2 regions of the Microbacterium sp. Root61 genome follow, and region 2 is predicted to be linked to the other one. Evidence: predicted binding sites of a transcription regulator. Region 2 holds the regulator's gene; the other holds the start of a gene.

Region 1 (15,446 bases), 1.7 Mb from region 2:
AGCGACTGCGCGGGCAGCGCGCGCGCCGCCTCGACGATCTCGGGCACCCGGTGGGTGATGTCGGCGAGGTTGCGTGTGAAGACGCGGACCTCGTCGCCGTCGCGGTGCACCTGGATGCGCGCCCCGTCGAGCTTGTACTCGACCGACGCGAGACCGGTGATCTCCATCGCCGCGGCGGCGGTCGGGGCGGTGGAGGCGAGCATCGGCATCACGGGCCGGCCGACGACGAGACCGACCGCCGCGAGCTCTTCCGCGGTGCCGGTGAGGGCGAGGCGCGCGGTCTCGCCGAGGTCGCCGGACAGCATCGCCGCACGCCGGACGGTCGCCGCATCCCTCCCGGATGCCGCGACGATCGCGTCGATCATCACGCCCTCCAGGGCGCCGGTGCGCAGCTCGCCCAGGATGACGCGGGTCAGGAACCGCCACTCGTCGGCCGTTGCGCGCGAAGCGATAGCGCGCAGCTCCTCACTGCGAACCGCGACCGATCCTGATCCGGATGCCGCGACCAGCCGGGCGAGGAAGGCGTCGACCTCACCGATGGTCAGGGTGGGCTCCGCAGCGTGCGCGACCTCCAGCGTCGTGAGTCCGCGCCATCCGACTCCGACCCGCCCCTGCCGTGGCTTCGCGATGAGGAAGCCGACCGCGACCGGGATCTCCTCGGGCTCGAGCAGGGAGAGCACGTCGGCGAGCGCGGCGACCTTGGCCTTACGCGAGGCCGTGGCGGCCACCACCTCGGACGCGGCGACGAGCTCGGTGAGCAGCATCCTCGGATTCTCGCACCGGGGTCGGACAGACGCGAGCTCTGCAGGGCGTGCAGGCCTCGACCCGCAACCCCGCGTGTCAGCCGAGCAGTCGCGCGACCTCGCCGACACCGGCCATGAACTCCTCGAGTCCGGGTTCATCGTCGGTCGGCTGCAGGATCACCGATGTCACGCCCGCCTCGAAGAACGGCAGCACTGCACGGGAGACCTCCTCCGGCGTCCCGGCCACCACGAGGCCGGGCTCGGGCTCGACCTTCCACCGCGTGACCTCGGCGTCCGCGCGCTCCTGCGCACCGTCGCCGAAGGCACAGATGAGGAACACGACCAGCGGTCGATCGCCACCGCGGTCCGCGGCATCCGCCCCCTGCCCGACCAGCTCGCGGGCCTCGCGGATGCGTCGCGGCGACCACCCCGCCGGCAGCACCGTGCCGTCGGCCACCTCGCCCGTGAGGCGCAGCGTCTTGGGCCCCTCACCCGCCGCGATGATCGCGGGGGCCTGCACCGGCGGCCAGTCCAGCCGCACGTGGTCGAGCGTGACGTATCGACCGGCAGTCGTGACCTCTTCACCGGCCAGCAGGGCACGCAGCGCCGGCACGTACTCCCGCATCAGCGTCAGCGGTGAGGCGACACGGGCGCCGACCTGGCCCATCCACGGCAGCACGCCGTGCCCGACACCGGGGATGAGGCGCCCGGGGAACAGCCGCTCGATCGTCGCGATCTCCATCGCGGTGAGGGCGACGTTGCGCAGCGGCATCGGCGAGACCCCGATGCCGACCGTGAGCCGCTCGGTCCAGGCGAGGACAGCGGATGCCGCGGCGAACGCCGACTCGCGGAAGCAGTCCTCCCACAGCCACAGCTCCGGCACGCCCGCGGCTTCGGCGGCCAGCGCGGCCGCGCGCAGGTGTTCCGGCGGGAAGGAGGGAGTGAAGATCGCACCGATGCGTCGCATAGTCCCACTCTGCCAGGAGAAACCGACACGCACCGAGAAGCAGGCTGTTGCGCCGGACCGCCCGTGGCTAGTGTGATCCCCGACGGAAGGGGTCGCATGTCCTTCATCACCCGAGGCTTCACCGGTAGATCCCGCGATCGCGATCCGCGGCTGCCACCGGGCCAGACGATCGTGTCGGACTGGCCGGTCCTGTCCGCCGGGCCGACGCCGCAGATCGAGCCCGCCGAGTGGGAGTTCGTCGTCACCACCGAGAACGGGCGGCATCGGTGGGGCTGGGACGACTTCCGGGCGCTCGGCATCGAAGACATCACGACCGACATCCATTGCGTGACGCACTGGTCCAAGCTGGAAATGCCGTGGCGCGGAGTGCCGCTCGATCGGGTGTTCGCCGAGGTCGAGACCGACCACGACTACGTCATGGCGCACTCCTACGGCGGCTACACGACGAACGTGCCCCTCGACGATCTGCTCGACGGCAAAGCCTGGGTCGCATTCGAGGCGGACGGCGAGCCGCTCGATCCGGAGCACGGTGGGCCGGCGCGGCTCCTGGTGCCGCATCTGTATTTCTGGAAGAGCGCCAAATGGGTGCGCGGGCTGGTCACGATGCCCACCGACGACCCCGGATTCTGGGAGCAGAACGGCTACCACCTGCACGGCGACCCGTGGCAGGAGGAGCGCTATTGGTGACGCGGCGCCCCGCGTCGTGGCACACCGCCACCGTCACCTCCACCCGTCCTGAGACCGGCACGGCCCGACGCATCGAGTTCGACGTGCCGACCTGGCCGGGCAACGACGCTGGCGCGCATGTCGACGTGCGCCTCACCGCGCCGGACGGGTATCAGGCGACCCGCTCGTACTCGCTCGCCTCCTCGGGCGACGATCATCGTGTCGTCCTGGCCGTGGATGAACTTCCCGACGGCGAGGTCTCGCCGTTCCTGGTCCGTGATCTCCAAGTCGGTGATCGGCTCGAGCTGCACGGCCCCCTCGGCCGATTCTTCGTCTGGACCCCGACCGACCAGCTCCCGCCACGCCCCGTGCAGCTCATCGCGGGCGGCTCCGGTGTGGTCCCCCTGTTCGCGATGGCCGATGCGCACGCGCGGGCGGGGGACGACACCGGGTTTCGCCTGCTCTACTCGGTGCGCACCCCGGATGACGTCTTCTTCCGGCCCGAGCTCACCGCCCTCGCGATCGGGGCGCTGCGGCTCGACTACATCTACACGCGCCGGGCCCCGCGCGACTGGCCCGCCCCCGCGGGACGGCTCACGCGGGAGGTGCTGACGGCGCGCGCCTGGGACGCGGCATCCGAGCCCCTCATCTATGTGTGCGGGCCTACGGCGTTCGTGGAGACCGTCGCCGACTGGCTGCAGGCGGCCGGTCATGCGGCGGAGCGCATCCGCACCGAGAGATTCGGAGGCACCCGATGACCCACATCGACGGCAACATGCTCGCCGGGCCCCTGGCCGACGTGCTCGGCTTCGACCCGACGGACCGCACGGCGCGCTGCGCCCACTGCGGAGCGACCGCGCCGGTCGCCACCGCGATGGTCTACGCGACCGCGATGGGCACGGTCGCCCGTTGCATGACGTGCGCCGGCGTGCTCGCGGTGATCGTCCGTGCCGACGACGGACGCGCCTGGTTCGGGATGCCTGGCGTCACTGCTCTCGAGATCTCATGAGACGCGACGCCCAGATGTGCCGCAGCGCCGGTTCGAGGTCGGGCTGCACGAAGCGGTAGCCCGCGCGTGTCAGCGTCTCGGGAATGACCCAGCGGCTCTTCACGAGAAGCTCGGGCTCGGTGCGCAGCGCCCACATCGCGGGCTCGAGCATGAACCGCCAGGCCGGAAGCCCGACCGGCATGCCCACCGTCCGGCGCAGCGCCGCCATGAGGCCGCGGTTGTCGCTCGGATGCGGGGCGGCCAGGTTGACGACGCCGTCGAGCTCCGGATGATCGTGGATGAACCGCACGGAGCCGACGACGTCGTCGATGTGGATCCAGCTGAAGCGCTGCCGCCCGTGCGACCGATGCCAGGGCGCCCTGCCGTCGCCGCTCGGGTGGGGTCCGGTTCCCCGGTACCGCCGATGCGGGAACCACCAGCCGTCGATCTGTGGACCGCCCAGGCCGAGCCGTGCCAGGCGGAACAGCAGGTCGTTCGCGGGGCCGTCGCCGAGGACGATCGCCATCCGCAGCGCGACGCGACGCGTCGCGGGCAGATCGTCGGCGAAGAACTCCGCCTCCCAATTCCGGGCGACATCCACCGAGAAGCCCGAGCCGAGCTCCCCCGACGATTCGGTCTGCGGCCGGTCCAGCGCGTAGCGGTAGATCGTCGCGGTGCTGGCGTTCAGCCAGAGGGACGGCGGGGATGCCGCGGCGATGACGGCTTCGCGCAGCGCCCGCGTCGTGTCGATGCGGGAGCGGTAGACCTCATCGCGGTTGGCCTCGGTGTACCGGCAGTTGACCGACTTGCCCGCCAGGTTGATCAGCAGGTCGGCGCCGTCCATCGTCCGCGCGAGCGACTCCGGATCATCCCATCGGGCGTCGGGCCCGGAACGCCCGATCTGCCGAACAGTCCAGCCATCCGCCTGCAGCGCTCTGATGAGCGCGCCGCCGACGAATCCCGAGCCGCCGGCGATCACGGCCGTCTGCGTCATTGCACGCTCCACAGCGCCCACACGACCAGGAGTGGTTGCAGCAGCAACCGCACGAACCGCTTGCGGTCGGTGTCGAGCATCGGGGCGGAGCGACCCGTCTGCCACTGGTGCAGGTTGCCCGGGAACACGGCGACGAAGAACGCGGCGATCGCCGCTCCGATCATCCCGCGGTCTTTCGGGAGCGCGACAAGGGCGGTGCCGAGCATGACCTCGACGACCCCCGATGCCACCACTATCGTGTCCTTGTCGGTGTGGAGGAGCCCTGTCGCCCAGTCAGGCACGACGATCCGGTAGCCGCGGCGGCCCCATGTGAGGTGGGACAGGCCGGCCACGACCAGCAGCGCGGCCAGGGCGATGCGCGCGGCGAGTCGGACGGCGGGCGTTCGGCTCGGGCGACGGCTCATGGCCTCAGTCTGTCACGCAGCCGAAAGCCACCGCGTCGCCTCTACGGGACCCGGTACCCCGCGGCACGGAACAGTTCGTACCACTCCGCGCGGGTGAGCGGGATGTCCGAACCCTGCGCGGCGCCGGCGACCCGTTCGGGGTTGGTCGTACCGAGAACGACCTGCATGTTCGCGGGATGACGCGTGATCCAGGCCGTCGCGATCGCGATCGCCGGCACGTCGTACTGCGCCGCGAGGCGGTCGATGACGGCGTTGAGTTCGGGGTACTCCGGCGATCCCAGGAAGACGCCGGTGAAGAACCCGGCCTGGAACGGCGACCACGCCTGGATCGTGATGCCATGGAGACGGCAGTAGTCCAGGATGCCGCCACCGTCGATCGTGGTCGACTGCTCGGTGCCCTGCATGTTGCTCGCCACCCCCTGCGCGACGATGGGGGCATGGGTGATCGACAGCTGCAGCTGGTTGACCACGAGGGGCTGAGTCACCACGCTCTTGAGCAGATCGATCTGGCGCGGTGTGTGATTGGACACGCCGAACGCTCGGACCTTTCCGGCAGCCTCCAGATCGGCGAACGCGCGCGCGACCTCCTCCGGCTCGACCAGCGCGTCCGGTCGGTGCAGCAGCAGGATGTCGATGTAGTCGGTGCGCAACGCACGCAGGGATCCTTCGACCGAGGCCATCAGGTGCTCGTACGAGTAGTCGAAGTAGGGGCCGTCGCGCACGATCCCGGCTTTGGTCTGCAGAGTGATCTCGGCCCGCTCCGCCGGCGTGAGCTGGAGCGCCTCGGCGAACCTGGTCTCACAGCCGTGCAGGTCGGCACCGTAGACATCGGCGTGGTCGAAGAAGTCGATGCCGGCATCCCGTGCCGTACCGACGAGCGTGCGGACGGCATCGTCATCGAGCTCGCCGATGCGCATCACACCGAGCACGACGTTCGGTGCCGGCCGGTCGATGCCGGGGAGGGTGATCGTCTTCATCGGGGCTCCAGACTTGAGCGGAGACGGCCCTGCGTTTCGGCGCCGTCGGGATTGATTTCCACGCTAGATCGGGCAAAGCTAGAAGTCCAACAACTCAAATTGATGACATTGAGAACAGGATGCGATCAGTGGATCTTCGCCAACTGGAGTACTTCGTCACACTCGCCGACGAGCAGCACTTCACGCGGGCGGCCGAGCTCTGCCGGGTGTCCCAGTCGGGGCTGTCCGCGGCAATACGCCGACTGGAAGGTGAACTCAACTCGGTGCTGTTCGACCGCACCACGCGACGCGTCGTCCCGACCGCGGCGGGACTCGCACTGCTCGCGCACGCACGCACGATCCTCACCGAAGCCGCTGCCGGACGGGATGCCGTCATCCGCGCCAGCCACGCCCTCTCCGGAGAACTGCGCGTGGGCTCGGAACAGTGTCTCGGCGCGGTGGATGTGGGAATGCTGCTGGAGAGATTCCACCGCCGCTACCCCGAGGTCGACATCCAATTCATCCAGGCCGGGTCCAACGACCTCATCGCCCGGGTGCGCGAGGGGGAGCTCGACATCGCCTTCGTCGCCACCGCCGACACCCCGAGCGCAGTGTCGTCCGTCGAGCTCGGTCGACGACAACTCCGCCTCCTCGTGCTCCCGGATGACCCGCTGGCCGCCCGCACCGTTGCGGAATGGTCGGATCTGCGCGATCGCGACTTCATCGATTTCCGGCCGTCGTGGGGCGTGCGCAGCCTCAACGATGCGGCGCTCGCCTCCCACGGAATCCATCGACAGGTCGGATTCAGCGTCGACGACGTGCACACCCTCATCGACCTCGTGCAGCGCGGACTCGGGATCGCTCTCGTGCCCCAGCACGTCGCCCAGAAGCCCGAAGCCTCGGGACTCGTGGCGCTTCCGTTGCCGGCTGCGCCGCCCTGGATCGTCTCCGCGGTCCTGACGAACGCGACGACGCTCGCGCCGCGACTGCTCGACATCCTGGCGGATGAGGACGCTGCGCGGGTGGAGCAGCCCGTCGCAGCAGGCTGATCCGTCAGCCCGTCACAGCGAGCGCCACGCGGGCCTGCTCGATGAAGCGCAGATACTCCTCGACCGTGTCGGCAGGGGTGATCGCGCGCAGGACCAGATCGTCGACGACGGCCGCGTAGGCGGCGACGCCGGGACCGATCCCGGCATCGCCGGGAAGTGGAAGGAGCGTGTCGAGCGGATCCAGCGCCAGCCGGGCGAAATTCGCAGCGTAGGCCGGGTAGCCGGCGTAGCGATGGGCCTCCTCATCGCGTCGCGCCACCGCGGCAGGGTCCAGCGCCGTCCGCGCGTACAGCGCGACCTCGGCATCGCCGGACTCGCGCGCCTGCTCGGCCGCGGCCGCCGGCGAAAGCCAGCTCAGCAGCACGCCGTCCGCGTGGTCGACCGCAAGCCGCCGCATCCGCGGGCCGAGAGCTCCGACGAACACCCGGGCACCCGTGCGGTCCTGCAGCGTGCGGACGCCCTCCTCGACGAGGGCGAGCGCCCCGACCCGGGCTCCCCCGGCGCCGACGCCCAGCACGAGCCGTTCGCTCGGCAGCCCGCGCTGCGCGACCGCGGCGGCGACATCGTCCGCCGGTCGGCGATCCAGCGGAATCACCCCTGTGGCGAGCACGAGCGAAGTCGTGATAGCGGCGGCGGCAGCGAGCACCTCGAGCGAATCCGCGCCGGGCGTGTCATTGACCCACAGCGCGTGGAAGCCCGCCTGCTCCACCGCGGGAGCGATGATCCGGGCGGCGTCGGCGCCGAGCGCCCCCGCGATTCCGATCGACACATTGCCTCTGCGCACAGTCATGCTCCGAGCATGCACCATCCACGGCGGCCGTTGGAAACGCCGCGGCGTCGGGATTCACACGAGCGCGAGCCGCCCCGACCCGAGGATCGCCTCGACGGCCTCGACCGTGTCGTCCACACTCAGCTCCGAGGTGTCAAGCACGTGCGTCTCCAGGTCGTCCAGCTGCGCGAAGGCGTCCCACATCCCGAGGATGGGCTCGCGTTCGACAAGCGCATCCGGTGCCGATCGCGCCTGCGCTCGACCGAGCGTCGTCTCCCGGGATGGCCGGAGCACCACGTAGTGCACCGCGATATCGGGATGTGCCGCGGCCCGGCGACGACAGTGGTCCAGCATCCACGGTCCGACGATGCCGTCGACCACGACGTCGAAGCCGCCGTCGGCGTAGGCGAAGGCCGCGCCCAAGGCGACCTCCATCACCGTGTGGTTCTGGGTATCCGCCTCGGCCAGGTACGGCGGGATGTAGCCCGCCGCGATGAACCCGTAGAAGTCGTCGGTGTGCAGGTGCACGGCCCGATCCCGTGCTGCGGCCAGTCGACCGGAGACCGTGGACTTCCCGGCGCCCGGAGGGCCGGTGAGGATGAGGATGGATGCCGTCACCTTCTGGACCCTACAACGCCCGTGCGCACCCCGGGCGAAGGCCCGCGGCAACGCCGAACGCCCGGATTCCGTGGAATCCGGGCGTTCGGGAACAGTCGTTACGCGGCCAGCTGTGCCATGACCTCGGCAGCGGCCGTCGCGACGATGAGCTCGTCGTTCGCGGCATCCACCGTCACCGCGCCACCGTCGACGAGACGTCCGTCGACGAACAGTTCGGCGATGCGGTCGTCGACTTCTCGCTGGATCAGGCGACGCAGCGGGCGGGCACCGTACTCGGGCTCGTATCCGTGCTCGGCGAGCCAGGCAACGGCGGCATCCGTCACAGTGATGGTCACCTCGCGCTTGGCGAGCCGCTTCTCGGTGGCGCCGAGCAGCAGACGCACGATCAGGCGCAGCTGCTCCTTGTCGAGTTTGCGGAACAGCACGATCTCGTCGATGCGGTTCAGGAACTCGGGACGCATCGCCTCACGGAGCTTGCCCATGACGCGGTCGCGGAGGTCCTTCTCGCTGCCGAATCCGGTCGCGCCGCCGCCGTCGGCGATGAAGCCGATGGCGCCGGAGCGCGACGCGAGGAATTCCGAACCGAGGTTCGAGGTCATCACGATCACCGTGTTGCGGAAGTCGACAGTGCGGCCCTGCCCATCGGTCAGGCGTCCGTCATCCAGCACCTGCAGCAGCAGGTTGAACACGTCGGGGTGCGCCTTCTCGATCTCGTCGAACAGCACGATCGAGTACGGGTTGCGGCGGACGCGCTCGGTGAGCTGACCGGCCTCGTCGTAGCCGACGTATCCCGGAGGGGCACCGACGAGCCGCGAGACGGTGTGCCGCTCGCCGAACTCGCTCATGTCGAAACGGATCACCGCGGTGTCGTCGTCGAACAGCGACCCCGCGAGGGCCTTGGCCAGCTCGGTCTTGCCGACACCGGTCGGACCGAGGAAGAGGAACGAGCCGACGGGGCGGTGCGCGTCGCCCATGCCCGTGCGGTTGCGACGCACGGCCTTGGCGACAGCGGTGACCGCGTCCTCCTGTCCGATCACCCGACCGTGCAGTTCGTCCTCGAGGGTGGCCAGACGCTCGCGCTCGGTCTCGGTGAGACGGTTGACGGGGATGCCGGTGGCCCGGCTGATCACCGCGGCGATCTGCGCCTCATCGACGACAGCGCCGGTGTCGGTCACCGCGCCGCGCGTGGTCGCCTCCTCGATGCGTGCCTGCACCTCGGCGATCGCATCGCGGATGCGGGACGCCTCCTCGTAGTGCTCGGCGGAGACGGCGGCGTTCTTGTCTGCCTCCAGTTCGGCCAGACGCGCCATCAGCGCGCTCACGTCGACCTGCACGCCGAGCCGGAGCCGCAGTCGCGCGCCGGCCTGGTCGATGAGGTCGATCGCCTTGTCGGGCAGCACCCGGTCCGGCAGGTACCGGTCGGAGAGCTCCACCGCAGCCCGCAGTGCCTCGTCGGTGTAGGTGATCGCGTGGTGCGCCTCGTACGCAGGCTGGAGTCCGCGCAGGATCAGCACGGCGTCCTCGAGCGACGGCTCCCCCACCCGGACGGGCTGGAAGCGACGCTCCAGCGCCGGGTCCTTCTCGATGACGCGGTACTCCTTGAGCGTGGTCGCGCCGACCAGGTGCAGGTCGCCGCGCGCGAGACGGGGCTTGAGGATGTTTCCGGCATCCATCGCCCCCTCGCCACCGCCACCGGCGCCCACGACCGTGTGCACCTCGTCGATGAACACGATGACCTCGCCCTTGTGGGCGGAGATCTCGTCCATCGTCGCGGTCAGCCGCTCTTCGAAGTCGCCGCGATAGCGGGTGCCGGCGAGCATGGCCGGGAGGTCCAGTCCGATGACGCGCTTGTCGCGCAGCTGCTCGGGCACGGCGCCGTCGACGATCGCCTGGGCCAGGCCTTCGACGATCGCGGTCTTGCCCACGCCCGCCTCGCCGATCAGCACCGGGTTGTTCTTGGTGCGACGGCTGAGGATCTCGATCGTCTGCTCGATCTCGTCGGCACGGCCGATGACGGGGTCGAGCTCGCCGTTGCGGGCGAGTTCGGTGAGGTCGGTGCCGAACTTGTCGAGCATCGGGGTCTCGGATGCCGCGGCATCCGTCTCCGCCGGCTGCGTGGTGACGCCACCGGCCGCGACGGTCTCGCGCATGCCCTGGGTGAGGGCTTCGGCGGTCACGCCGGCGCGCGCCAGCACCTGACCCGCCGGGGCGTCCTGTCCGATGACGAGCGCGAAGAAGAGGTGCTCGGGGTCGACGTAGGTCGAACCAGACGCTCGGGCGACCTGGTACGCGTGGAACAGGGCGCGCTGCACCGACGGCGCGATCATCGCGGCGTCGACGGCGGTGCCCGGTGTCGGCGCGGGAAGGCGCTCCTCGGCGGCACGGGCGATGGTTCCCGGGTCCACGCCGATGCGACGCACGGCGTCGCGGGCGGGCTCTTCCTCGACGATGACGCGCAGCACGTGCAACGCGTCGAGCTCGCGCTGGCCGCGGCGCAGTGCGAACTGCCCGGCCTCCTGCAGGATGTTCTGCGTGCGCGCGCTCAGGAAGCGACTGAGGTCGATGGAGCGCTCTTCGCGGGCGCGCTCGCCGGCGAGGTAGCGCGCGATGAAGTCGTCGAACGGGCTTCCGTTGTTCTCTGCCCCGTCCTGCGGGGTGAAGTCTTCAGGCATGTATGGCCTCCATGAAACTTGAGTCCTGATAGCTCAACTTTAGAACTTGAGCATTGTCGTATCAACTTCAACGACCAGACGTGGAGACTATTCCCGGTTTCGCGCAGCAGTGTCGCGCACCCCGGATTCAGCGGTGGCGCGCCTCCCCCACCTGTGCCTGAAGTGCCCGGATGAGGCTCGCCGAGTCGTACGGCCCGACATGGCGACGCCCGTTCACGAAGAAGGTGGGCGTCGATTGCAGGTCCATCACCTCGGCGTCCCAGCGGTCGTCCTGGATGCGTCGCAGCACGGCGGGCGCGGAGAAGTCCTCGGCGAACCGGTCGGCATCCAGCCCGAGCGCGTCGGCGTACCCGCAGAGATCGGCCGGCTCGAGGTGGTCCTGGTGCGTGAACAGCATCTGCGCCATCTCGAAGAAGTGCCCCTGCAGCGCCGCGGCCTCGGCGGCCTGCGCAGCGGCCTGCGCGTGCGGATGCGGCTGATCCAGTGGCAGGTGCCGCCAGACCCACAGCACCTCGTCGCCGAAGTGCTCGATCACCGCGTCGACCGACCCGGTGGCGCGGCTGCAGAACGGGCACTCGAAGTCGCCGTACTCGACGATCGTGTACTTCGCGGCGGGACGGCCCTTGAAGTGGTCCCGTTCGGGGTCGATCGGTCGCGCCAGAGTGGCCCCGACCGGCTCCGGCGGCCGGATCCGATCGCCGATCGAGAGGATCGCCCATCCCGCCAGGAATGCGATGACGGATGCCGCGAGCACCGCTACCCGCGCGATGTTCTGCGTCGCGGGGTCGGTGATCGCGATCGGCACGATGAACAGGGCGATGGTGAAGCCGATACCCGACAGCGCGGCTCCCCCGGCGATGCGGTGCAGCCCGAGCCCCGGCGCGAGCTGCCCCTTGCCGAGCACCCGCAGGAGCAGTGTCGCGCCGGTGATGCCGACGAACTTGCCGACCACGAGCGCGACGACGATGCCCCACGCGATGGGCGAGGTCACGGCATCCCGCAGCGTCTCGGCGCTGAGATGTACGCCGGCATTCGCGAGCGCGAAGATCGGCAGCACGCCGTAGGCGACGTACGGACGCCACGCGGCGTCGACCCGCTCGTTGATCGACAGCGAGTCGCGCAGGCTCCGGGTCACCGCGGCGGCGTAGGCGGGATTCGGGGACTCTCGGAAGGCCTGGGAGAGCACGGCGGTGCGCTCCACATCGGTGCGACGGGGCGAGAACACCGGGATGAGCAGCGCCACCGCGACACCGGCGAGCGTGGGGTGGATGCCGGCCAGGAGCACCGCCACCCACAGCGCAGCGCCGAGCAGCGCGTAGCTCAGGCCGCGGCCAGCCGGGAGGAATCGGACGAACCCGATGGCGACCATCAGCACCACCGCGGCGAGGAACGGCACCAGGCTCAAGCCGCTGCTGTAGAAGACGCCGATCACCAGGAGTGCGCCGACATCGTCGACGACGGCGAGGGTGAGCAGGAAGGTGCGCAGTCGCGCCGGGAACTTCGGCCCGATGAGCGCCAGCGCGCCGAGGAGGAATGCGGTGTCGGTGGAGATCACCACGCCCCACGCGTCGACCTCGGGCGTGGAGAGGGCGAACAGGACGAAGATCGCGGCGGGCACGATGAGGCCCGCCACCGCGGCGACGATCGGCACGATCGCGCGCGAACGGTCCGTCAGCTCCCCGATCGTCAGTTCGCGCTTGACCTCGAGCCCGACGAGGAAGAAGAACAGCGTCATCAGCGCGTCGTTCACGAGCTGATGCAGCGTGAACGACACCGAGAAGTCGCCGATCGACAGGCCGACCGGCATCCCCCAGAACGCCTCGTAGCCGCCGCCGTCCGGCAGATTCGCCCACACCATCGCGATCGCGACGGCGATCAGCATCAGCGCGGCCGAGAGGCGGTCCCCGGACGGATGCTTCTTCTTGCGCTTCGACGCGGGGGCGCGCGCCGGCTCGGCACGCTCGGAAAGGAGGGAGGGCCGACTCACGCCTCCATACTGGCGCGGGAATCCGCGCTGTGGGCGGATGTCACGAGATCGTCACACCGCCGCACCCGCTAAGAGCGGCTGCCACCCGGAGGACCGAGGATGAGCAGCACCACGAACAGCGCGACGATCGCGACCGCGATGAGCAGGCCCAGCGCCCAGGGACGGTGCAGGAACCAGCGCATCCACTTGTCGTACCAGACGGCGTCACGGGGGTCATCGGTCTGCTCGAGGCGCCAGGCACCCTCGAGTCGGTGCGAGCGGTGCAGCCAGAGCTCGGTGGGAATGGTCGCGTAGGGGATGATCGCGCTGGCGATCGCGACGACCGCCGGCCATACGCCCCAGCGCTGGTTCATCGCGACGAGGATCGCGGTCGCGCCGTACGACAGGAAGATGAAGCCGTGGATGCCGCCGGCGATCGTCACGACGACGGAGATGTCGGTGACGGCACGCGTGATGAGCGCGGCGATCAGCAGCGTCCAGGTGATCGCCTCGGCGATCGCCAGGGTGCGGAACAGGGACAGGGGCGTGCGGAACACGGGACTCCTCGAGGAGGGCGCAGATAGATGTCTCGGGATGCCGCTTCAGAGACGCGGCGACGACAACCTTCAGTCTAGTTGAAGGAGGTCAACGATCCTGAGGGTTTCCTTCGAACGGCTCCTCGTGCAGCCCCTCGAGCGCCTTCGTGAGCGCGGGTGCGCCCACGCCGAATGTGCGGTCCAGGTCGCCGAGGCGCGCATCGGCCTCGCGGAGCGCGGCGGTGCCGCGGTCGGTGACGCGCAGGTCGGAGGCCGCACCGGCGTGGGCCGTGGCATCCGTCACCATGCCTTCGTCCGCGAGAGACCGGACGGCCGTGTGCGCGGTCTGCACGGTGATCTGCGAGCGCCTCGCCAGCTCGCTGAACGAGATGCCGGGGGTGGCCTCGATGTGCGCGAGGAGCGCGTACTTGCGCGTGGTCAGCCCGACGCGGCGCAGCAGCGTGTTCAGCTGCGCATCCCAGACCGCCGACACGGTCAGCAGCGCGATCACGGGGCTGAACGGAGGTCGTTCGCCGGCCATGCCATCTCCCCTGCTCGATGCTGCGTTCAGCCCTCCATGTTAACCGCTTCCCCGCCTCACGCGGATTCGCGCTGGGCCGACACGGATTCTCGATTGCGGACACAATGCGCCCGCATTCGCTTCTACCCTGGTTCCGTGGGCGGCCACGCCCCGCGATTAGGAGGACACCATGGACTGGAAGATCGAACTCATCTTCGTACCGGTGACGGATGTCGACCGCGCGCGCGACTTCTACGTGAAGATCGGGTTCCACCTCGACCACGACCAAGTGCCGTTCGAGGGACTGCGGTTCGTGCAGCTGACCCCGCCGGGATCCGCGTGCTCGATCGCTTTCGGCGAGGGCCTCGGCGTCGATCTCGAGCCCGGGCAGCAGAACACCATCCAGGTCGTGGTCCCGAACGCCGATGAGGCGCTCGCCCACCTTCGCGGCCTCGGTGTCGAGGCGGCCGGGGTCGACGATCAGGCGTGGGGCCGCTTCGTCACGTTCGACGACCCCGACGGCAACACATGGACCCTGCAGGAGCTCCCCGTGCGCGACTGAGCAGTTCTGCGCAGGGCGGATGCCGCGACATCCGCCCTGCGCCGCTCTCTGCGTGCTCTGCCACACTCGAAGGATGACCGACAGCGCGACCCGCTCCGCCCCTGACCGCGCCGCCTTCTGGGCCGGCATCGCGCTGATCGTGCTGCCGCTGCTCGCAGTCGTGATCAAGTTCACGTGGATGGGGTGGCTCGCGCTCATCCTGGTGATCGTCTCTCCCGGGCTGGCAGTCGGCTACGCGCTGCAGGTGGTCATCGCGGCGAACGGGCTGCTGCGGCCGCGCGGGGTTCTGCGGGCGCCGACCGTACGACGGCGCGCGCTGCTCGCCTCCTGGCTGAGCGCGGGCGGGGTTCTCGTCGGCGCATTCTTCATGGTCGACGGCGGCGATCAGGACTGGGGATCGGCGTTCATGTACATCGTGGGCGCGCCCGGCAACGTCGCGCTGGGCGACATCTCGACCGTGATCAGCCTCGCCGCCGGACTCGTCTGGATCGGCGGCTGGCTGTGGCTCGTGATCGAGTGGATCGCAGCCCACGTGCGCGCCCGCGCCGCGAATCGCGCGGTGGCCACCGTCTGACCACCCGACGACCGGCACGCTCGAGAAGGCCCATGAAAAAGTGGGGCCCTCTCGAGTCACTCGCTGGGGGGCGGTCGACTCGAGAGGGCCTCGTGCTCACCGCATGAATCGGCGCGAACCCGATGGGGGTGGGGTTCGACTCACTTCTGGGGAAAGCGATGACTCATGAGCTGCGGGAGCTAAGTCAAGGATACGTGCTCCGCAAGAGGGGTGTCTGTCCCCTCTTCGGGGGACAGAGCATCCGGTGTCACCACGACGAATGGACCCCGGCCACAGCATCCGTCCGACTTCACCATCCATCCGATTCTCGCAGTGTGGGGCGCGATCCGTCCGTTGGGGCGCAAGAATCACGCCCCAACGGGCCGAATACGCCCCAAGCCCACAGGGCAGCGGATGCTGCGGCCCGAACGACGGCGGATGGGTGTGGGCCTCCGCCGTCGAACGGCCCCCACCCGGAGATTG
Region 2 (15,446 bases):
CCCCGCCGAGCGTCAGCCGGAGCATCCGGGGCGTGACGTGTTCACGATGCACCAGATCGAGCTCGCGGATGCGGATCGGCCAATTGCGCAGCTCCGCCCGCGGCGGAGTCGTGGATTCCTCACCCATCGTCAGCGTCCCGTGAAGGCCTTCGCCGCAGCGGCGAGATCGTCGACCTGCAGGTTCGCCGCGGTGAACGTGTAGACCGTGGCGCCGCGGATCGGATACAGGTGCCCGGCGACGACGGCCGGGAGCTCCTGGAAGGCGGGCTCGTCGAGGATGGCCTGCACGTCAGCGGGGGTGCTGCCGTCGAGCTCGGCGTCGAAGAAGATGATGTCCTGATCTGCCAGGGTCGGGATGTTCTCGCGGGTGAGTTCCTCCACGTACCGCTCCGGGTTGTCGGTGTACGCGGGGTTGTAGCCGAAGCCCGCCGCCGTCAGCCGGTCATAGGCGAGCGACTTGCTCGTGTCGACCCAGATCTGGCCCTCGAGGCCGCCCAGGATCGTCGACTGCGTCGCGCCGAGCTCATCGCCGTACTCGGCGTTCAGCGCATCGAGTCGTTCGGTCAGCGCTTCGTGCTGCGTGGTGAAGTCGGCGCTCTTGCCGACCAATTGAGCCACCGTCTCGTAGTTGCGCCACACGTCCGTGGGCTCGGCGATGGAGAGGATCGCCACGGGGAAGAGCTCCGCGAGCTCTTCGTAGTCGATGCTCAATCCCCCGTTGTCCATGCCGATGATCAGGTCGGGGTCCAGCTCGATGATCTTCTCGATGTCGACGCCTTCGTAGGTGCCGACCACGGGAACGTCGGACACCGGGGCGAACTGCTCGGGCGTGAGCTCGTTCTCGGACAGCTCGCCCTCCAGAGCACCGACCGGCACGACACCGAGCTCGGCGAGCGAGGAGCCGGTGCGCCACAGCACCACGACACGCTCGGGATCGGCGGGGATGTCGCCCTCCTGGAAGAAGAAGTCCGCGTCGATGTCGACGGTCGGCGCGCTGCTGGTCTCCTCCGCCACGGGGGCCTGGCCGGCGCATCCGGCGAGTGCGAAGGCCACGGCGGCTGCCGCGACGGCGGCGATCCAGGGGCGGCGTCCACCGCGGGAGAGCAAGCGATTGTCAGGCATGAAGGTCACTCCGATGTCGTGTACTGGTTGTTTCATTGCGTCCGCGCGAGGCTGTCGCTCGATTGGCACAGCCGAGCACAGTTAGCATAGCCTTACCTAAATGAGGCCCGTCAAGTCGACCGCGTCACACCCCGCCGCCGGCGCCGCGCGGCCCCTTCTCGCGCTCGCGATCGTGTCCCTCGCGTTGATCGTCGCGACCGCGGCCAGCCTCCTCGTCGGGTCGAACCGCATCCCGCCGGCCGAAGTGTGGGGCGCCCTGTTCGCCGACGCGATCTCCCCCGAAGCCACCGTCATCCGCACTCAACGCCTGCCCCGCACGATCCTCGGACTCGCCGTCGGACTCGCTCTCGGCGCCGCAGGCGCGCTCATGCAGGGCCACACCCGCAACCCGTTGGCCGAACCGGGCCTGTTCGGGGTGAACGCCGGAGCCGCGTTCGGGGTCGTCATGCTGACCTTCGCGTTCGGCGTCGATTCCGCACTCGCGACGGTGCTCGCGGCGCTCGTCGGCGCGTTCGCTGCCACCGCCATCGTGGTCGCCATCGCGTGGTCGGGTCGTGCGCGAGGCACTCCCGTCACACTCGCCCTCACCGGGGCCGCCCTGGGTGCGCTGCTGGCGTCGGCGACCACAGCGGTCGTGCTGCTGGACAAGCAGACACTCGACGTGCTGCGCCATTGGGCGGTCGGGTCCCTCGCCGGCCGGCCGCCCGAGGCGATGCCGTTCATCCTGGCGCTCATCGCGGTGGGTCTGGTGCTCGCCGTATCGAACGGTCCGGGCGTCACTGCTCTCGGGCTGGGCGACGACGTCGCCCGCAGTCTCGGCAACCGAGTCGCCGGGATCCGCATCGTCGGAGTGCTCGGCATCACCGTCCTCGCCGCGGCCGCCACCGCCGCGTGCGGGCCGATCGCCTTCCTCGGGCTCGTCGCCCCCTATGCCGTGCGCGGCGCCACCGGCCCGCGCTACACCTGGCTCATCCCGCTCGCAGCCCTCGTCGGAGCAGTGCTCCTGCTGCTGGCCGACGTCGTCGGCCGCGTGGCGGTGCCGTCCGGCGAGCTCCCCGTCGGATTCGTGCTGGCCGTCGTCGGCGCACCCGTGCTCATCGCCATCGTCGCGCGACCCAAGCTGGTGAGACTGTGACGGCGCGCGCCCTGTGGCCGGTGCAGCCCGCGATCGTTCCCGGGCGGCCGGGGTGGGCCGTCGGCCCGGGATCCGGCGTGCTGCGCCCGCGCTATCTCCTCATCGGCGCCTTCGTGTGCATCGCCCTTCTCATCGTGCTCATCGTGGCGGTCACCACCGGCACGATCGGCCTGTCTCTCGATCGCGTGTGGGCGGCCCTGACCGGCGTCGGTGACAAGGTGGAGACCCTGATCACCGGCAAGCGGCTGACTCGCGCACTCCTCGCGGCGCTGGTGGGGTTCGCGTTCGGCGCCGCCGGCGGCATCACCCAGTCATTGACCCGCAACCCCCTCGCGAGCCCCGACATCCTCGGCGTCAGCGCAGGTGCCGGCGTGGCCGCGGTCGCGGTGATCACGAGCCCACTCGTCGGGGTCGCTGCATCCGTCGCGGTTCCGATCGCCGCTCTCATCGGCGGGCTCGCGGTGACGGCGCTCATCGTCGGCCTGTCCTGGCGGCGCGGCCTGGATCCATTGCGTCTGGTGCTGACGGGCATCGGAGTGACGGCGCTGGCTGCGGCGCTCACCGAATGGATGCTGCTGCGCGCAGAGCTCGAGGACGCCGCGGTGGCGACCCGCTGGCTCACCGGGTCGATCGTCGGGGCGACATGGAGCGACGTCGCATTCGTCGGAATCGTGTGCGTCACGGCGCTGGTCGCCATCGCGGCGCTCGCCCGGCCGGTCGCGACGCTGCGCCTCGGACCGGAGGTCGCACGCGCGATCGGCACGCGCACCGGACCGGCCCAGGCGGCGCTCCTCCTCGTGGCCGTCGCGCTCGTGTCGTTCGCGACCGCCGTCGTCGGTCCGATCGGGTTCGTCGCGTTCGTTGCACCGCAGGTCGCCTTGCGCCTGTTCGGCACCGACGGTCCGCCCGTGTTCGCCGCCGGACTGTTCGGCGCGCTGCTGGTCTCCACCGCCGACCTGTCCACCCGCTGGCTTCCCGTCGAGCTGCCCGTCGGTGTGATCACATCCTTGGTCGGCGGGCCCGTTCTCATCGCCTTGCTGTTCCACTACGTCAGGAGGACGAGCGCATGAGCGCTGCTCTGAACGCCACCGGTCTGCGCATCGGCTACGGCCGTCACGTGATCGTCGCCTCGGCCGATCTCCAGATCGAGCGCGGCCGGGTCACCACGATCATCGGGCCGAACGGCAGCGGCAAGTCCACGCTGCTGCGGGCGATCGCCGGACTGTCCAGGCCGATGGCGGGAACGATCGAACTCGACGGCATCCCCTTGACGTCCCTCACCCCGCGCGAACTGGCCGTGCGTCTGTCGATGCTGCCGCAATCGGCGGTCGCACCCGACGGCCTGACGGTTGCCGACCTGGTGGCGCGCGGTCGACAGCCGCACCAGCGCTGGTACCGGCAGTGGACCGCGCACGACGAGTCGATCGTGCTGCAGGCGATGCAGACGATGGACGTCGCCTCCTTCGCCACCCGCCCATTGGACGAGCTCTCGGGCGGACAGCGCCAGCGCGCCTGGATCGCGATGTGCCTCGCGCAGGAGACGCCGCTGATGCTGCTGGACGAGCCCACGACACACCTCGACATCTCGCACTCGGTCGGGATCCTCGAGACGGTGCGCGGGCTGTCCAGCGACCAGGGGCGCACCGTGCTCATGGTGCTGCACGACCTGAGCCTTGCGGCACGCTACAGCGACCGGCTCGTGGTGATGCGGGACGGAGAGATCCAGGCGCAGGGTGTACCCGGCGACATCCTCACCGACGCGCTGATGCGCGACGTGTTCGACATCGATGCCCGCGTGTTCCCCGACCCGGCCGACGGCACGCCGACGATCGCCCCGCGTGCGCGGCTCCGGTAGCCCCGGCGTTCAGCCGAGGGTGGTTTCCGCGGAGTCCGACGGCGCCGGATCCGGCAGTCGCCGCATCCGCAGTGCGTTTCCGATGCCCACGAGCCCGGCGAGGATCGGGATGAAGAGGGCGATCTGAAGTGCCAGCGGCCGCGACTGCTCGTTGATCGCGATGATCTCGTCCTGGACATCTTCGGGCTGTCCGGCAACGACATCCTCCAGCTGGGTGGTCGACATCAGCTGCGCGTCCTCTTCGAGGGCCACCGCGACCGTCTGCTGTTCGGCGGGGCTGAGGACCGTGCTCGCCTCGGCGCGGGCCGTGAAGGTGAACGCGAGCGTGGCGAGCATGATCGCGCCCGCGAAGGCGAGACCGAAGGAGAGCCCGAACGAGCCGGCGGCGGAGTTGACGCCGGCCGCCTCACTGACCCGCTCGTTCGAGATCGGCGAGAGCGTGTAGTTGTTCAGCTGCGACACGAGCAGACCGAGCCCCGCTCCGGCGATGATCAGCGGAATGGTCAGCCACCAGCCCGAGTCGGCGCGGGGCACGATCGGGAGGAGGATGACGAGCCCGACGACCAGCAGGATGAACCCGAGCAGGATGATGTTGGCCGCACGCCCCTTTCCGCGCCGGCCCGCCAGGATCGCGACGAAGAACATGCTGAGGGAGAGCGGAGCGATCGACAGGCCGGCCAGCAGGGCGTTGTACCCGAGCACCATCTGCAGGTACAGCGGGAGCACGATCATCGTGCCGCCGAGCGCGATCTGCTGCAGCAGCTGACCGCTCACGCCCGACTGGAACACCTTGGAACGGAAGAGGTCGGGGTCGATCAGGGTCGCCTTCGCCCGACGCTTGCGGCTGCGCAGCCACCACGCCAGCCCGAGCAGCGCCGCGACCCCCAGGCCGATGAGCAGGCCGACGTATCCGCCGCCTTCCTGCCACACCAGGATGCCGAGGACGATGCCGCCCATGCCGACGACCGACAGCGCGGCACCCACCCAGTCCACGACGCGGGAACCGGTGTACTTCACGTCCTTCACGAGGCCGATCCCCGCGAGGACCACGGCGATGATCACCGCCTCCAGCAGAAAGCCCACGCGCCACGAGAGGAAGGTGGTGATGAAGCCGCCGAGAAGGGGACCGACCGCGGCCGCGATGGCGGCGGATGCCCCGACCAGCGCATAGACGCGCTTCTGTTGCGCACCCTCGAAGTTGCCGTGGATGAGCGACTGCATCGCGGGCAGCAGCAGCGACGCTCCGATTCCGCCGATGATCGCCCAGAACACGATGATCGACGTCAGATTCTGCGCGAGCGTCATCGCGATCGCGCCCACCGCGTACGCGAGGAGTCCCAGGATGTAGGCGAGCTTGCGCCCGATGAGGTCACCGGTCTTGCCGCCGATGAGGATGAACGCGGCGGAGACGAGCGCCTCGAGCGCGATCGCGCCCTGCACTCCGCTGGCGGTCGTGCCGATGTCGTGGACGACCGCCGAGATGGAGACGTTCATCAGTGACGTGTCCACGACGAGGACGAACATCGCCATCGCGAGGAGGATCGCCAGTCTGCCGTTGAAGGGCACGACTTCGGGCGCACCATTGCTCATGGCTCACTGAACCACATGCGTCGTCGCGAGAAAAGACCCCGTGCGTCGCTGTCTGTGCCCGTACGGCCCGACGGCCGGGTGGGTCATCCGTGTCGGCACGCGCGCCGAAGGAGCGGATGCCGCGGAGTCAGTCGTCCGGGTCGGTCTCGGTCGCGGCATCCTCACCCGCGGAGAGCGAGTGGCGCGGACGCCAGAGGACGACGTCGCGGGTGCGCCGCAGGCGCGTGCCGTGGCGGAGGGAGACGACGGCGCCGCTGGATTCGGCTGCGAACACGCGGGCCCCGGGCCGGTTCTCGAGCTCGGCCTGCACGCGCGCCTCGAGGTCGCGCACCCGGAAGCGCAGCTCGCGCACATGCTCTTCGAGCTCGAGGATGCGCGCGATCGCGGGCAGGCTCATCCCGTCGTTCGACAGGCGCCCCACCTCGCGCAGCTGTTGCACGTGCCGCAGCGAGTACCGGCGCGATCCGCCCTGCGTGCGGGCGGGGACGACCAGTCCGAGCCGGTCGTACTGACGGAGCGTCTGCGGGTGCATACCCGCGAGCTCCGCGGCCGCCGCGATCGCGAAGATCGGGGAGTTCTCGTCCAGTTGATCGTGCTCAGCCATTCGTCCCACCCGTCCTTTCGTGTCCGAACGTGCACGAACGCAGGAAGGATGCCGCCGGTGTCCCCGAATCCGGGGTCCGGCCGCGATCTCTTCCTGCGTTCCTGCTCATACTGCTAGCCCCGCGCCTTCGTCATCAGCTCAGCGCGCGGATTCTCCTTGGGCTCGAGCTCCTGGAACCGCTCGAGCGCCGCGCGGGCCTCGTCGTCCAGGTGCGACGGCACAGCCACCTGCACCTCGGCGAGGAGGTCGCCCGTGCCCTTGGTGGTCTGCACCCCGCGGCCTTTGACGCGCAGCACGCGTCCGGACGGCGTCCCCGGAGCGACCCGGAGCTTGACCGGGTCGGCACCCAGCGTGGGCACCTCGATCGTCGCGCCGAGCGCCGCCTCGGTGAAGGTCACCGGGACGGTCACCCGAAGGTTGAGACCGTCACGGGTGAACACCGGATGCGGCCGCACCGTGATCTGCACGACGATGTCGCCGTTCTCGCCGCCGTCGGGCGACGGGCGCCCGCGACCGCGCAGCCGGATCTTCTGGCCATCGGCGACCCCCGCGGGGATCTTCACCTTGAAGGGCTTGCCATCCTCGCCCTGCAGCGTGATGGTCTCGCCCTTCGTGGCGGTGATGAAGTCGATCGTCGTGCGCGCGGTGACATCCGCGCCGCGCGTCGGTCCGCCGTACCCGCGGAATCCTCCGCTGGTCTGGCCGAATCCACCGGAGCCGAAGCTCCCGCCCTGATTGAACATCGAGAAGATGTCGTCGAAGTCCTCGGGGCTCTGCGTGCGAGCGCCACGCCCCTGCCCGAACCTGCTGAACACATCCTCGAAGCCGGCGCCTTGGCCGCCGGAGGTGAAGCGTGCACCCGAGCCCATCGCGCGGATCTGGTCGTACTCGGTTCGCTGCTCCGGATCGGACAGCACCGAGTAGGCCTCGCTGATCTCCTTGAACGTGGCCTCGGCCTGCGCGTCCCCGTGGTTGGAGTCGGGGTGGTACTTACGCGCGAGCTTGCGGTACGTCTTCTTGAGATCGGCCTCGCTGACGCCCTTGGAAACACCGAGGACCTTGTAGAAGTCCTTGTCGAACCAGTCCTGACTCGCCATGCGTGCTCCTTCCGGCGTCAGTCGACGGGAACCGCGACGACGACCTTCGCGGGCCGCAGCTCCACGGAGCCGAGGCGATACCCGGTCTCGACCACCTCGAGGATCGTCGATTCGGTCACACCAGGAGTCGGCGCCTGGAAGATCGCCTCGTGCTGCTGCGGGTCGAACGCTTCGCCGGCCTCGCCGTAGGCGACGACCCCGAGACGCTCGGCGAGCGCGCGCAGCTTCTCGGCGATCACGGAGAACGGCGTGCCGTCCTCGAGGTCACCGTGCTTCGCGGCGCGGTCGAGGTCATCCAGCACCGGGATGAGGCCCTTTGCGGCCTCGCCCTTGGCGCGCTCGATCTCGACCTGTCGCTGCTCCTCCGTGCGACGACGGTAGTTGGCGTATTCGGCCTGCAGGCGCTTGAGGTCGTTGAGCAGGGTCGACTCGAGGTCGGCCAGCACGGCGTCCTCCGCCGCGGCATCCGCGTTCTGCGTGGTCCCCAGAATGTCGTCGATCGTGAGTTCCTCCTGCGACGCGGGGTCGGAGGCAAATGCCTCCGACCCCTCGTCACCGGACGGAACCTCGTCGCCGTGGGGCTCTTCGAAGTTCTTGTCCGTCATGAGTTTCCTACTTCTTCTCGTCTTCGTCCTCGACGACCTCGGCGTCGATGACATCTTCCTCAGGGTTCGGCACTTCGCCGTTGCCCGGGTCGGTGACCGTCGGGTCGCCGGGCTCGCCGGCAGACTGGGATGCGGCGTAGATGGCCTCGCCCAGCTTGCCCTGGCTCTGGTTCAGCGTGTCGAACGCGGCCTTGACCGCGTCGTCGTCATCGCCGGCCAGCGCCGTCTTGAGCGCGTCGACATCGGCCTGGACCGATTCCTTCACGTCCACGGGCAGCTTGTCCTCGTTGTCCTTGATCAGCTTGTCGATCGAGTACGAGAGGGTCTCGGCCTGGTTGCGGACCTCGGCCGACTCACGGCGCTTCTTGTCCTCGGCTGCGTGCTCCTCGGCCTCGCGCACCATGCGCTCGATGTCTTCCTTCGCCAGCGACGAACCGCCGGTGATGGTCATCGACTGCTCCTTGCCGGTGCCCTTGTCCTTGGCGGACACGTGCACGATGCCGTTCGCGTCGATGTCGAAGGTGACCTCGACCTGCGGGATGCCGCGGGGCGCCGGCGCGATGCCGGTCAGCTCGAACGTGCCGAGCGGCTTGTTGTCGCGCGTGAAGTCACGCTCGCCCTGGAAGACCTGGATCGCGACCGACGGCTGGTTGTCGTCGGCGGTCGTGAAGGTCTCGCTCCGCTTGGTCGGGATGGCCGTGTTGCGCTCGATGAGCTTGGTCATGATGCCACCCTTGGTCTCGATTCCGAGGCTCAGGGGGGTGACGTCGATCAGCAGCACGTCCTTGCGCTCACCGCGCAGCACACCGGCCTGCAGGGCGGCGCCGACGGCGACGACCTCGTCCGGGTTGACGCCCTTGTTCGCGTCCTTGCCGGTCTCCTGCTTGACGAGCTCGGCGACGGCGGGCATGCGGGTGGAACCACCCACGAGCACAACGTGGTCGATGTCGGCGACCTTGATGCCGGCTTCGCGGATGACATCCTCGAACGGCTTCTTGGTGCGGTCCAGGAGGTCCTTGGTGAGGTCCTCGAACTTCGCGCGCGTGATCGTCTCGGACAGCGAGACCGGTCCGTTCTCCGTCAGGGAGAGGTAGGGCAGGTTGACGCTGGTCGACGCGGAGCTGGAGAGCTCCTTCTTCGCCTGCTCCGAGGCCTCCTTGAGGCGCTGGAGGGCGATCTTGTCACCCGAGACATCGACACCGGTGGTGTCCTTGAACTGCTTGATGAAGTACTCGACGAGGCGCTGGTCCCAGTCGTCGCCACCGAGGCGGTTGTCACCGGCGGTGGAGCGCACCTGGATCGTGGAGAAGTCGTCGTCCTTGCCCACCTCGAGGAGGGAGACGTCGAACGTTCCGCCACCGAGGTCGAAGACCAGGATGAGCTCGTCTTCCTTGCCCTTGTCGAGGCCGTATGCGAGGGCCGCGGCGGTGGGCTCGTTGATGATGCGCAGGACGTTGAGGCCCGCGATCTCACCGGCTTCCTTGGTGGCCTGACGCTCGGCGTCGTTGAAGTAGGCGGGGACCGTGATGACCGCGTCGGTCACTGCGTCGCCGAGGTACTCCTCCGCGTCGTGCTTCAGCTTGCCGAGGATGCGCGCCGAGATCTCCTGCGGCGTGTACTTCTTCGTGTCGACGTCGAACGTCCAGTTCGTGCCCATGTGGCGCTTGACGCTCGCGACGGTGCGGTCGACGTTGGTGACGGCCTGGCGCTTGGCGGTCTCACCGACCAGCACCTCGCCATCCTTCGTGAAGGCCACGACGGACGGCGTCGTGCGGAAGCCTTCCGCGTTCGCGATGACCTTGGGCTCGCCGCCCTCGAGCACGGCCACGACGGAGTTCGTCGTACCGAGGTCGATTCCAACAGCACGTGCCATGTGTTCTCTCCTTTTCGATGGCCACGACGGATGCCGCGGCCCAGGTTTGTCTGAAGTCTGGATCGGCTCGACCGAGGGTTGAGCCGGTATGACTCAAGGTTACCCGAGGCCCCGTCGACCTGTCAAATGAACTTGATATGAACCGACTCAAGTTTCAGGTGAACGATTTCAGGCGCGGTTGAGGAACTGCACCACGGCCTGCACGCGTCGGTGCGCGTCGGCATCCTGCGTCAGGCCGAGAGCGTCGTAGATGCGGGAGACGTGCTGCACCACGGCCTTCTCGGTGAGGAAGAGCGCGGCGGCGATGCTCGCATTGCTGCGCCCCTCCGCCACGAGCGAGAGCACCTCCTGCTGGCGCGGTGTGAGCTCGCCGATCGCGCGCTCGGAGTGCCGTGCACGGCCGACCATCACGGCCACGACCTCGGGGTCCAGGGCCGTCCCCCCGTCGGCGACGTGGACGAGGTCGGCGAGGAAACTGTCGACACCCGCGATGCGCTGCTTCAGCAGGTAGCCGACGCCGCCGGTGCCGAGCGCGAGCAGCTCTTTGGCGTACCGCCGCTGCACGTGCTGGGACAGCACGACGACCCCCGTCCCGGGGAACGACTTGCGCACCTCGAGTGCGGCGATGAGCCCCTCGTCGGTGTGCGTCGGCGGCATCCGGATGTCGGTCACGACCAGGTCGGGCTGCAGCTTCGCCACCGCCTCGAGCAGTCCGCTCGCGTCGGCGGCCGTGTCGATGACATCGTGGCCCCCGTCGCGCAGCACCAGCTCAAGTCCGCGCCGGATCAGGGCTTCGTCTTCGCAGATCACAACGCGCACGGCAGCTCCATCGTCAGACTCGTTCCTATTCCCCGGGGCGAGGAGAGGTGCAGGACCCCGCCCATCGCATCGACGCGGTCCGACAGACCGCGGATACCGGTGCCCGCGACATCCGATGCCCCGCCGATGCCGTCGTCACGCACTTCCAGCCGCAACGTATCCTGCGACCGCGCCAGGACCACTTGCACCGAGTCGGCTTCGGCGTGCTTGACGACGTTCGCCAGCGCCTCGGCCAGCACGAAGAACGCGGTGCTCTCGACGGACTCGGCCAGTCGCGCGTCGGTGATGCCGATGGTGAGCCGCGTGGGAACCGGCATCCGATCGACGAGATCCTCCGCTGCGGCGGAGAGTCCGCGCTCGATCAGGGCTGCGGGTACCAGGTCGTGCACGAAGTTGCGCAGGTCGCGGGCGGCCGCGTCGATGTCCAGGCGCAGGCTGGTGGCGCGTTCGGGGAGGTTCCCGACCTCGCCGGCATTCGCCAGCTGCTGGGCCTCGAGCGCGAGCATGACCAGCTGCACCTGCAGGCCGTCGTGCAGGTCGCGCGCGATGCGGCGGCGCTCCTGGTCGGCGGCCATCACCAACCGCTCGCGCGATCGCAGGACCGCATGCTGCGACGCCCGCAGCTGCGCGGTGAGCCGGTCGCGGTCCACCGCGATCGCGACGACGTTGCTCGCTGTTCGCACGAGCTCGGAGTCCGAGAGCAGCGCGGCATCGAAGTCGATCGCCCCGATCGTGCGGCCGTCGAGGGTGATCTCATGCCAGCCACGCGTGCTGGGCGCCGCCGCGCGCCCCTCGGCATCGACGTAGGCGTTGCGGTCCTCCGCGCGGAAGTAGAGCTTGAGGCTCGGGTCGCCGAGTGTTCGGGCGAGGGCGGCTTCGATCGGCTGGCGCGCGGATCCGGCCGTGCCGAGCCAGGTGCCGAGCTCTTCGAGTTCTCCGGTGCGGGCGAACCCTCCACGCAGGATTCCCAGAACGAAGGCGATCGGCACGAACCCGACGACGGCGAACTGCAGGTAGCCCCGCACGTACTCGTCGCCGCCGAAGAGACGAGCGACCACCAGAGCACTGAACGGAATGAAAAGGAGCGCGAAGATCCCGTAGGTGAAGAGCGGGATCAGCACACGGCGATGCGTGGCATCGGCACGCACCATGCGGCGGATCAGGATGACGGCGGTCGCGGTCATCATGATCGCCCCGCAGATGCCTTGGATCAGTCCGGAGAGGGCGAGCGCCTCGGGAGCATCCGCGACGGCGAACGGAGGATAGGGTCCGGTCGGGTCCCAGAGGTACACGGGCGCCTCCAGCACGAGTGCGACGAAGTAGGTCCCCGCGACCACGATGCGGGTCGAGCGCGATTCCAGGCGACCTGCCGGGAACGCCAGCAGCAGGTGCACGAGCACCGGCAGCACGAGCGTCGCGCACACGGCCCCGACCGCCTGGAGGGCAGGGATGGTCGTGTTGCTGAGGCTGCCCAGGTAGAAGGCGATGCCGGCGAGCAGGAGGAGGAGACCCATCCGATTGCTGGGGCGTCGCGACCAGGCCAGCAGCGCAGCACCGGCGTAGACCCAGAAGATCATCGGAAGCATGATCAGCAGCGGCGCACCGGGTCCGGTCAGCGGGAGGATCGCCACCTCGAGGAGGCCCAGCAGCACGGCGAAGATGCCGATCGCCAGCAGGGCGCGATTGAGGGATCGCGCCAGGGCGGAACGCACTCGGACGGAGTAAGGCATGGATGGCCGTTCGGGCAGGTGGTGCGGGACTCTTCCCGCCATTCTCTCCACCCTGCCGCCCAGAGGCCGGGAACACTAGCGACCCACGTCGCCAGTGCGTCGCGCCGGGGCGGTCGATGTACCCTGAGCGCATGTCGCAGTGTCGCGGCACACCGGCTTGGCGCAACCCGCCGTTCACCGAAGGACCCTAGCGTGACGAACATGTCTGTGCCCGACCGTCCCGCGTCCGAACCCGAGATCGCTCCGCCGCCTCCCACCGTGAACACCGGTGCGATCGGCCCGATCGGTGCGATGTTCCAGGACGTCGGCGTGGAGCGCCCCATCCCGCGCAAGCAGGTCGCGTCGTGGGCGATGTGGGACTGGGCGACGCAGCCGTTCAACTCGGTGCTGCTGACGTTCGTCTTCGCCTCGCTCTATCTCGTGTCCGACAGCTTCCTGCCCGCGAACATCGCCGGACTCGCCGACGACGACCCCGTGCGCGAGCGCGCTCTGGCCGACCTGTCGAGCGGGTACGGCCTGGCCACGACGATCGCCGGGCTGCTCATCCTCCTGCTGGCGCCGGTGCTCGGGCAGACGGCCGACCGATCCGGCCGGAAGAAGCGCTGGCTGCTCGTGTTCACCGGGCTGCTCGCCCTGATGCAGTTCGCCCTCTTCTTCGTCCGGGCCGATCCGACCTACTTCTGGTACGGCGCCATCGTGCTCTCGGTCGGCGCGGTCGTCTCGGAGATCGCGGGCGTCAACTACAACGCCATGCTCGTGCAGGTCTCGACACCGAAGACCATCGGCCGGGTGAGCGGGCTCGGCTGGGGGCTCGGGTACATCGGCGGCATCGTGGCGCTCGGCATCGTGATCGCGCTCACGCAGCTCGACTGGTTCGGCATGGACACCTCGGACGGCATGGCCTACCGCCTCATCGCCGTCGGCTGCGGCGTGTGGACGATCATCTTCGCGCTCCCCCTCTTCTTCAACGTGCCCGAGTCGGAGCCCTCCGCGCCCGGGGTGAAGGTCGGCTTCTTCGCTTCCTACGGCGTACTGGTGAAGGACATCGTCGGGCTGTTCCGCACCCACCGGCCGACCTTCTGGTTCCTGTTGGCCAGCGCGGTCTACCGCGACGGCCTGGCCGGAGTCTTCGCGTTCGGCGGCATCCTGGCGCACGTCGCATTCGGCTTCTCCACGAACGAGGTCCTGATCTTCGCGATCGCCGCGAACGTCGTGGCCGGTATCTCCACCATCTTCGCCGGGCGCGCGGACGACCGCTTCGGTGCCCGCGCCGTGATCATCACCGCGCTGTCGGTGCTCATCGCCATGGCGGTGCTGGTGTTCGCGCTGCATGACACCGGCAAGACGGTGTTCTGGATCGGCGGGCTCGTGCTCTCGTCGTTCGTCGGCCCGGCACAGGCCGCGAGTCGTTCGCTGCTCGCGCGCGTGACGCCGGAGGGCATGCAGGGCGAGATCTTCGGCCTTTACGCGACGACCGGGCGGGTGGCGAGCTTCATGGCGCCGGCGATGTGGACCATCTTCATTGCCGCGTTCGGCGCGACCATCTGGGGTGTGCTCGGCATCGCGATCGTCCTCGTCATCGGCCTGGTGCTGCTGCTGCTCGTGCGGTTCCCGAAGCCCCAGCGCTCCGCCGCGGGAAGCGCCTGACACACCGCACCGGGCACGGTTCCGCATCCATCCACAGGGTGTCCGGGGCGGCTGGGGAGATCCACTACTCTCACAGGCGGGGGGAATCCAGCGCGCCCACACCCGACCGGAAGTCCCCGTCCTGTGACGATCCCCCTGACCGAGCAGTACCGGCGAGCCCGCCACAACCGGGCGACCGCGTACTGGTGCGTCGTGCTCGCGATGTACCTGTCGCTCGCCCTCGGCACCGCGCTCCAGCCGGCGGAATGGCTGCACTACGGCGCACTGATGGTCCACCTCGGGTCGGTCATCGTCGGCCTCGGTGCTGCCGTGCTGCTCGAGCTGTGGGGGCTGGCCTGGGCCCGGGGACGTTCGAGTCTCGACGACCTGCGCCGCATCGAACCCTCGGTCTCGAGCCTCGCCTGGCTGGGCATCATCGGCCTGCTCGCCAGCGGTGCCTTCCTCGAGCCGAATCTCGATGATCCCCTCACCGATCTGAAAATGCTGGCCGTGCTCATCGTCGCCCTGAACGGCGTCGCGATGACACGCCTGACCCGCGAGCTCGGCCGGCTGCCCGGCGGCATCGCGTTCGCGCGCATCCCGCCGCGGCTGAGGACCTGGTGCGTGTGGAGCGCGCTGGTGTCGCAGGCCGGCTGGTGGACCGCGGTTCTCGTCGGAATGCTCAACACGGCGTCGCACTGATGCCGCGCCCGCCACCCTCGCCCCGCCGACACGACGCAGCTAGGATCTTGACCCATCGCACGACCTGACCGGTAACCCCCCACCGGCCACCATGGCCCACCTACCCCCCGAGGATGCCCATGCGCGATCGCACGCGCGGCGACGAAGACGTGCCCGGCCCCCGCCGCGGCGGAGCCTCACAGCCTTCGACGACCCCCCTGCCCATCACACCGGATGCTGCGCCCCCGCGCGCGACCAGCGCACAAGCGCCGCCGGCCGGGCCGCCTGCGGCGCCGAGCGCGCCGACAGCGACGGCTGCACTCACCGCGACCGATGCGAGACGCGAGCAACGCCGCAAGCGCCGCCGACGGGTGCTGATGGCGACCACGATCGTCGGCATCGTCGTGCTCGTCGGGTCGATCGGCACGGTCTCGTACGCCATCGTCTCCAACATGGCCGACCCCGGCAGCGCAGCCGCTCCGCCCGACTCGGCCCCCGCGCCCGAAGCCGAGCTCGCCAGTTTCCCCGAGGACGAGCCTGCGACGACGCCCGGCGCGCAGCCGTGCACCGTCGTCCCGGTGATGTCCTCCTTCGAGAACGCCGACATGGTCGCCGATCTCGCTGCCGCGTACAACGCCCAGCCGCGCAACGTCGCCGGCAACTGCGTGACGGTGACCACGACCCGGGACAAGTCCGGCATCGCGGCATC

Evidence for each region. Region 2 encodes HspR, which represses chaperone genes until heat shock. Its sites were predicted from a motif close to AAGTTGAGTCNNNNNGACTCAACTT; they were not measured.
Region 1: a site for HspR is predicted at 10,842-10,866, ahead of ASD65_RS05685 (ATP-dependent Clp protease ATP-binding subunit). Genes of this name have one in related genera too.

The regions. Positions count from the first base shown of each region.
Region 1 covers NZ_LMGU01000001.1:1,154,350-1,169,795, forward strand. Annotated here, with positions in the region: gene ASD65_RS05630 (ATP-dependent DNA ligase) at 1-764, opposite strand, end outside; gene ASD65_RS05635 (LLM class flavin-dependent oxidoreductase) at 841-1,710, opposite strand; gene ASD65_RS05640 (molybdopterin-dependent oxidoreductase) at 1,807-2,397, shown strand; gene ASD65_RS05645 (FAD-binding oxidoreductase) at 2,394-3,134, shown strand; gene ASD65_RS05650 (DUF6510 family protein) at 3,131-3,385, shown strand; gene ASD65_RS05655 (epimerase) at 3,363-4,358, opposite strand; gene ASD65_RS05660 (DoxX family protein) at 4,355-4,762, opposite strand; gene ASD65_RS05665 (aldo/keto reductase) at 4,804-5,739, opposite strand; gene ASD65_RS05670 (LysR family transcriptional regulator) at 5,868-6,767, shown strand; gene ASD65_RS05675 (LLM class flavin-dependent oxidoreductase) at 6,772-7,557, opposite strand; gene ASD65_RS05680 (AAA family ATPase) at 7,612-8,154, opposite strand; gene ASD65_RS05685 (ATP-dependent Clp protease ATP-binding subunit) at 8,253-10,826, opposite strand; gene nhaA (Na+/H+ antiporter NhaA) at 10,954-12,813, opposite strand; gene ASD65_RS05695 (DUF3817 domain-containing protein) at 12,882-13,349, opposite strand; gene ASD65_RS05700 (MarR family winged helix-turn-helix transcriptional regulator) at 13,438-13,869, opposite strand; gene ASD65_RS05705 (VOC family protein) at 14,039-14,410, shown strand; gene ASD65_RS05710 (hypothetical protein) at 14,484-14,984, shown strand.
Region 2 covers NZ_LMGU01000001.1:2,844,178-2,859,623, reverse strand. Annotated here, with positions in the region: gene ASD65_RS13535 (siderophore-interacting protein) at 1-127, opposite strand, end outside; gene ASD65_RS13530 (ABC transporter substrate-binding protein) at 130-1,122, opposite strand; gene ASD65_RS13525 (FecCD family ABC transporter permease) at 1,223-2,257, shown strand; gene ASD65_RS13520 (FecCD family ABC transporter permease) at 2,254-3,327, shown strand; gene ASD65_RS13515 (ABC transporter ATP-binding protein) at 3,324-4,112, shown strand; gene ASD65_RS13510 (MFS transporter) at 4,122-5,702, opposite strand; gene ASD65_RS13505 (heat shock protein transcriptional repressor HspR) at 5,830-6,306, opposite strand; gene ASD65_RS13500 (DnaJ C-terminal domain-containing protein) at 6,420-7,403, opposite strand; gene ASD65_RS13495 (nucleotide exchange factor GrpE) at 7,421-8,008, opposite strand; gene dnaK (molecular chaperone DnaK) at 8,016-9,881, opposite strand; gene ASD65_RS13485 (response regulator transcription factor) at 10,050-10,700, opposite strand; gene ASD65_RS13480 (sensor histidine kinase) at 10,688-12,430, opposite strand; gene ASD65_RS13475 (MFS transporter) at 12,632-14,077, shown strand; gene ASD65_RS13470 (hypothetical protein) at 14,201-14,758, shown strand; gene ASD65_RS13465 (vWA domain-containing protein) at 14,878-15,446, shown strand, end outside.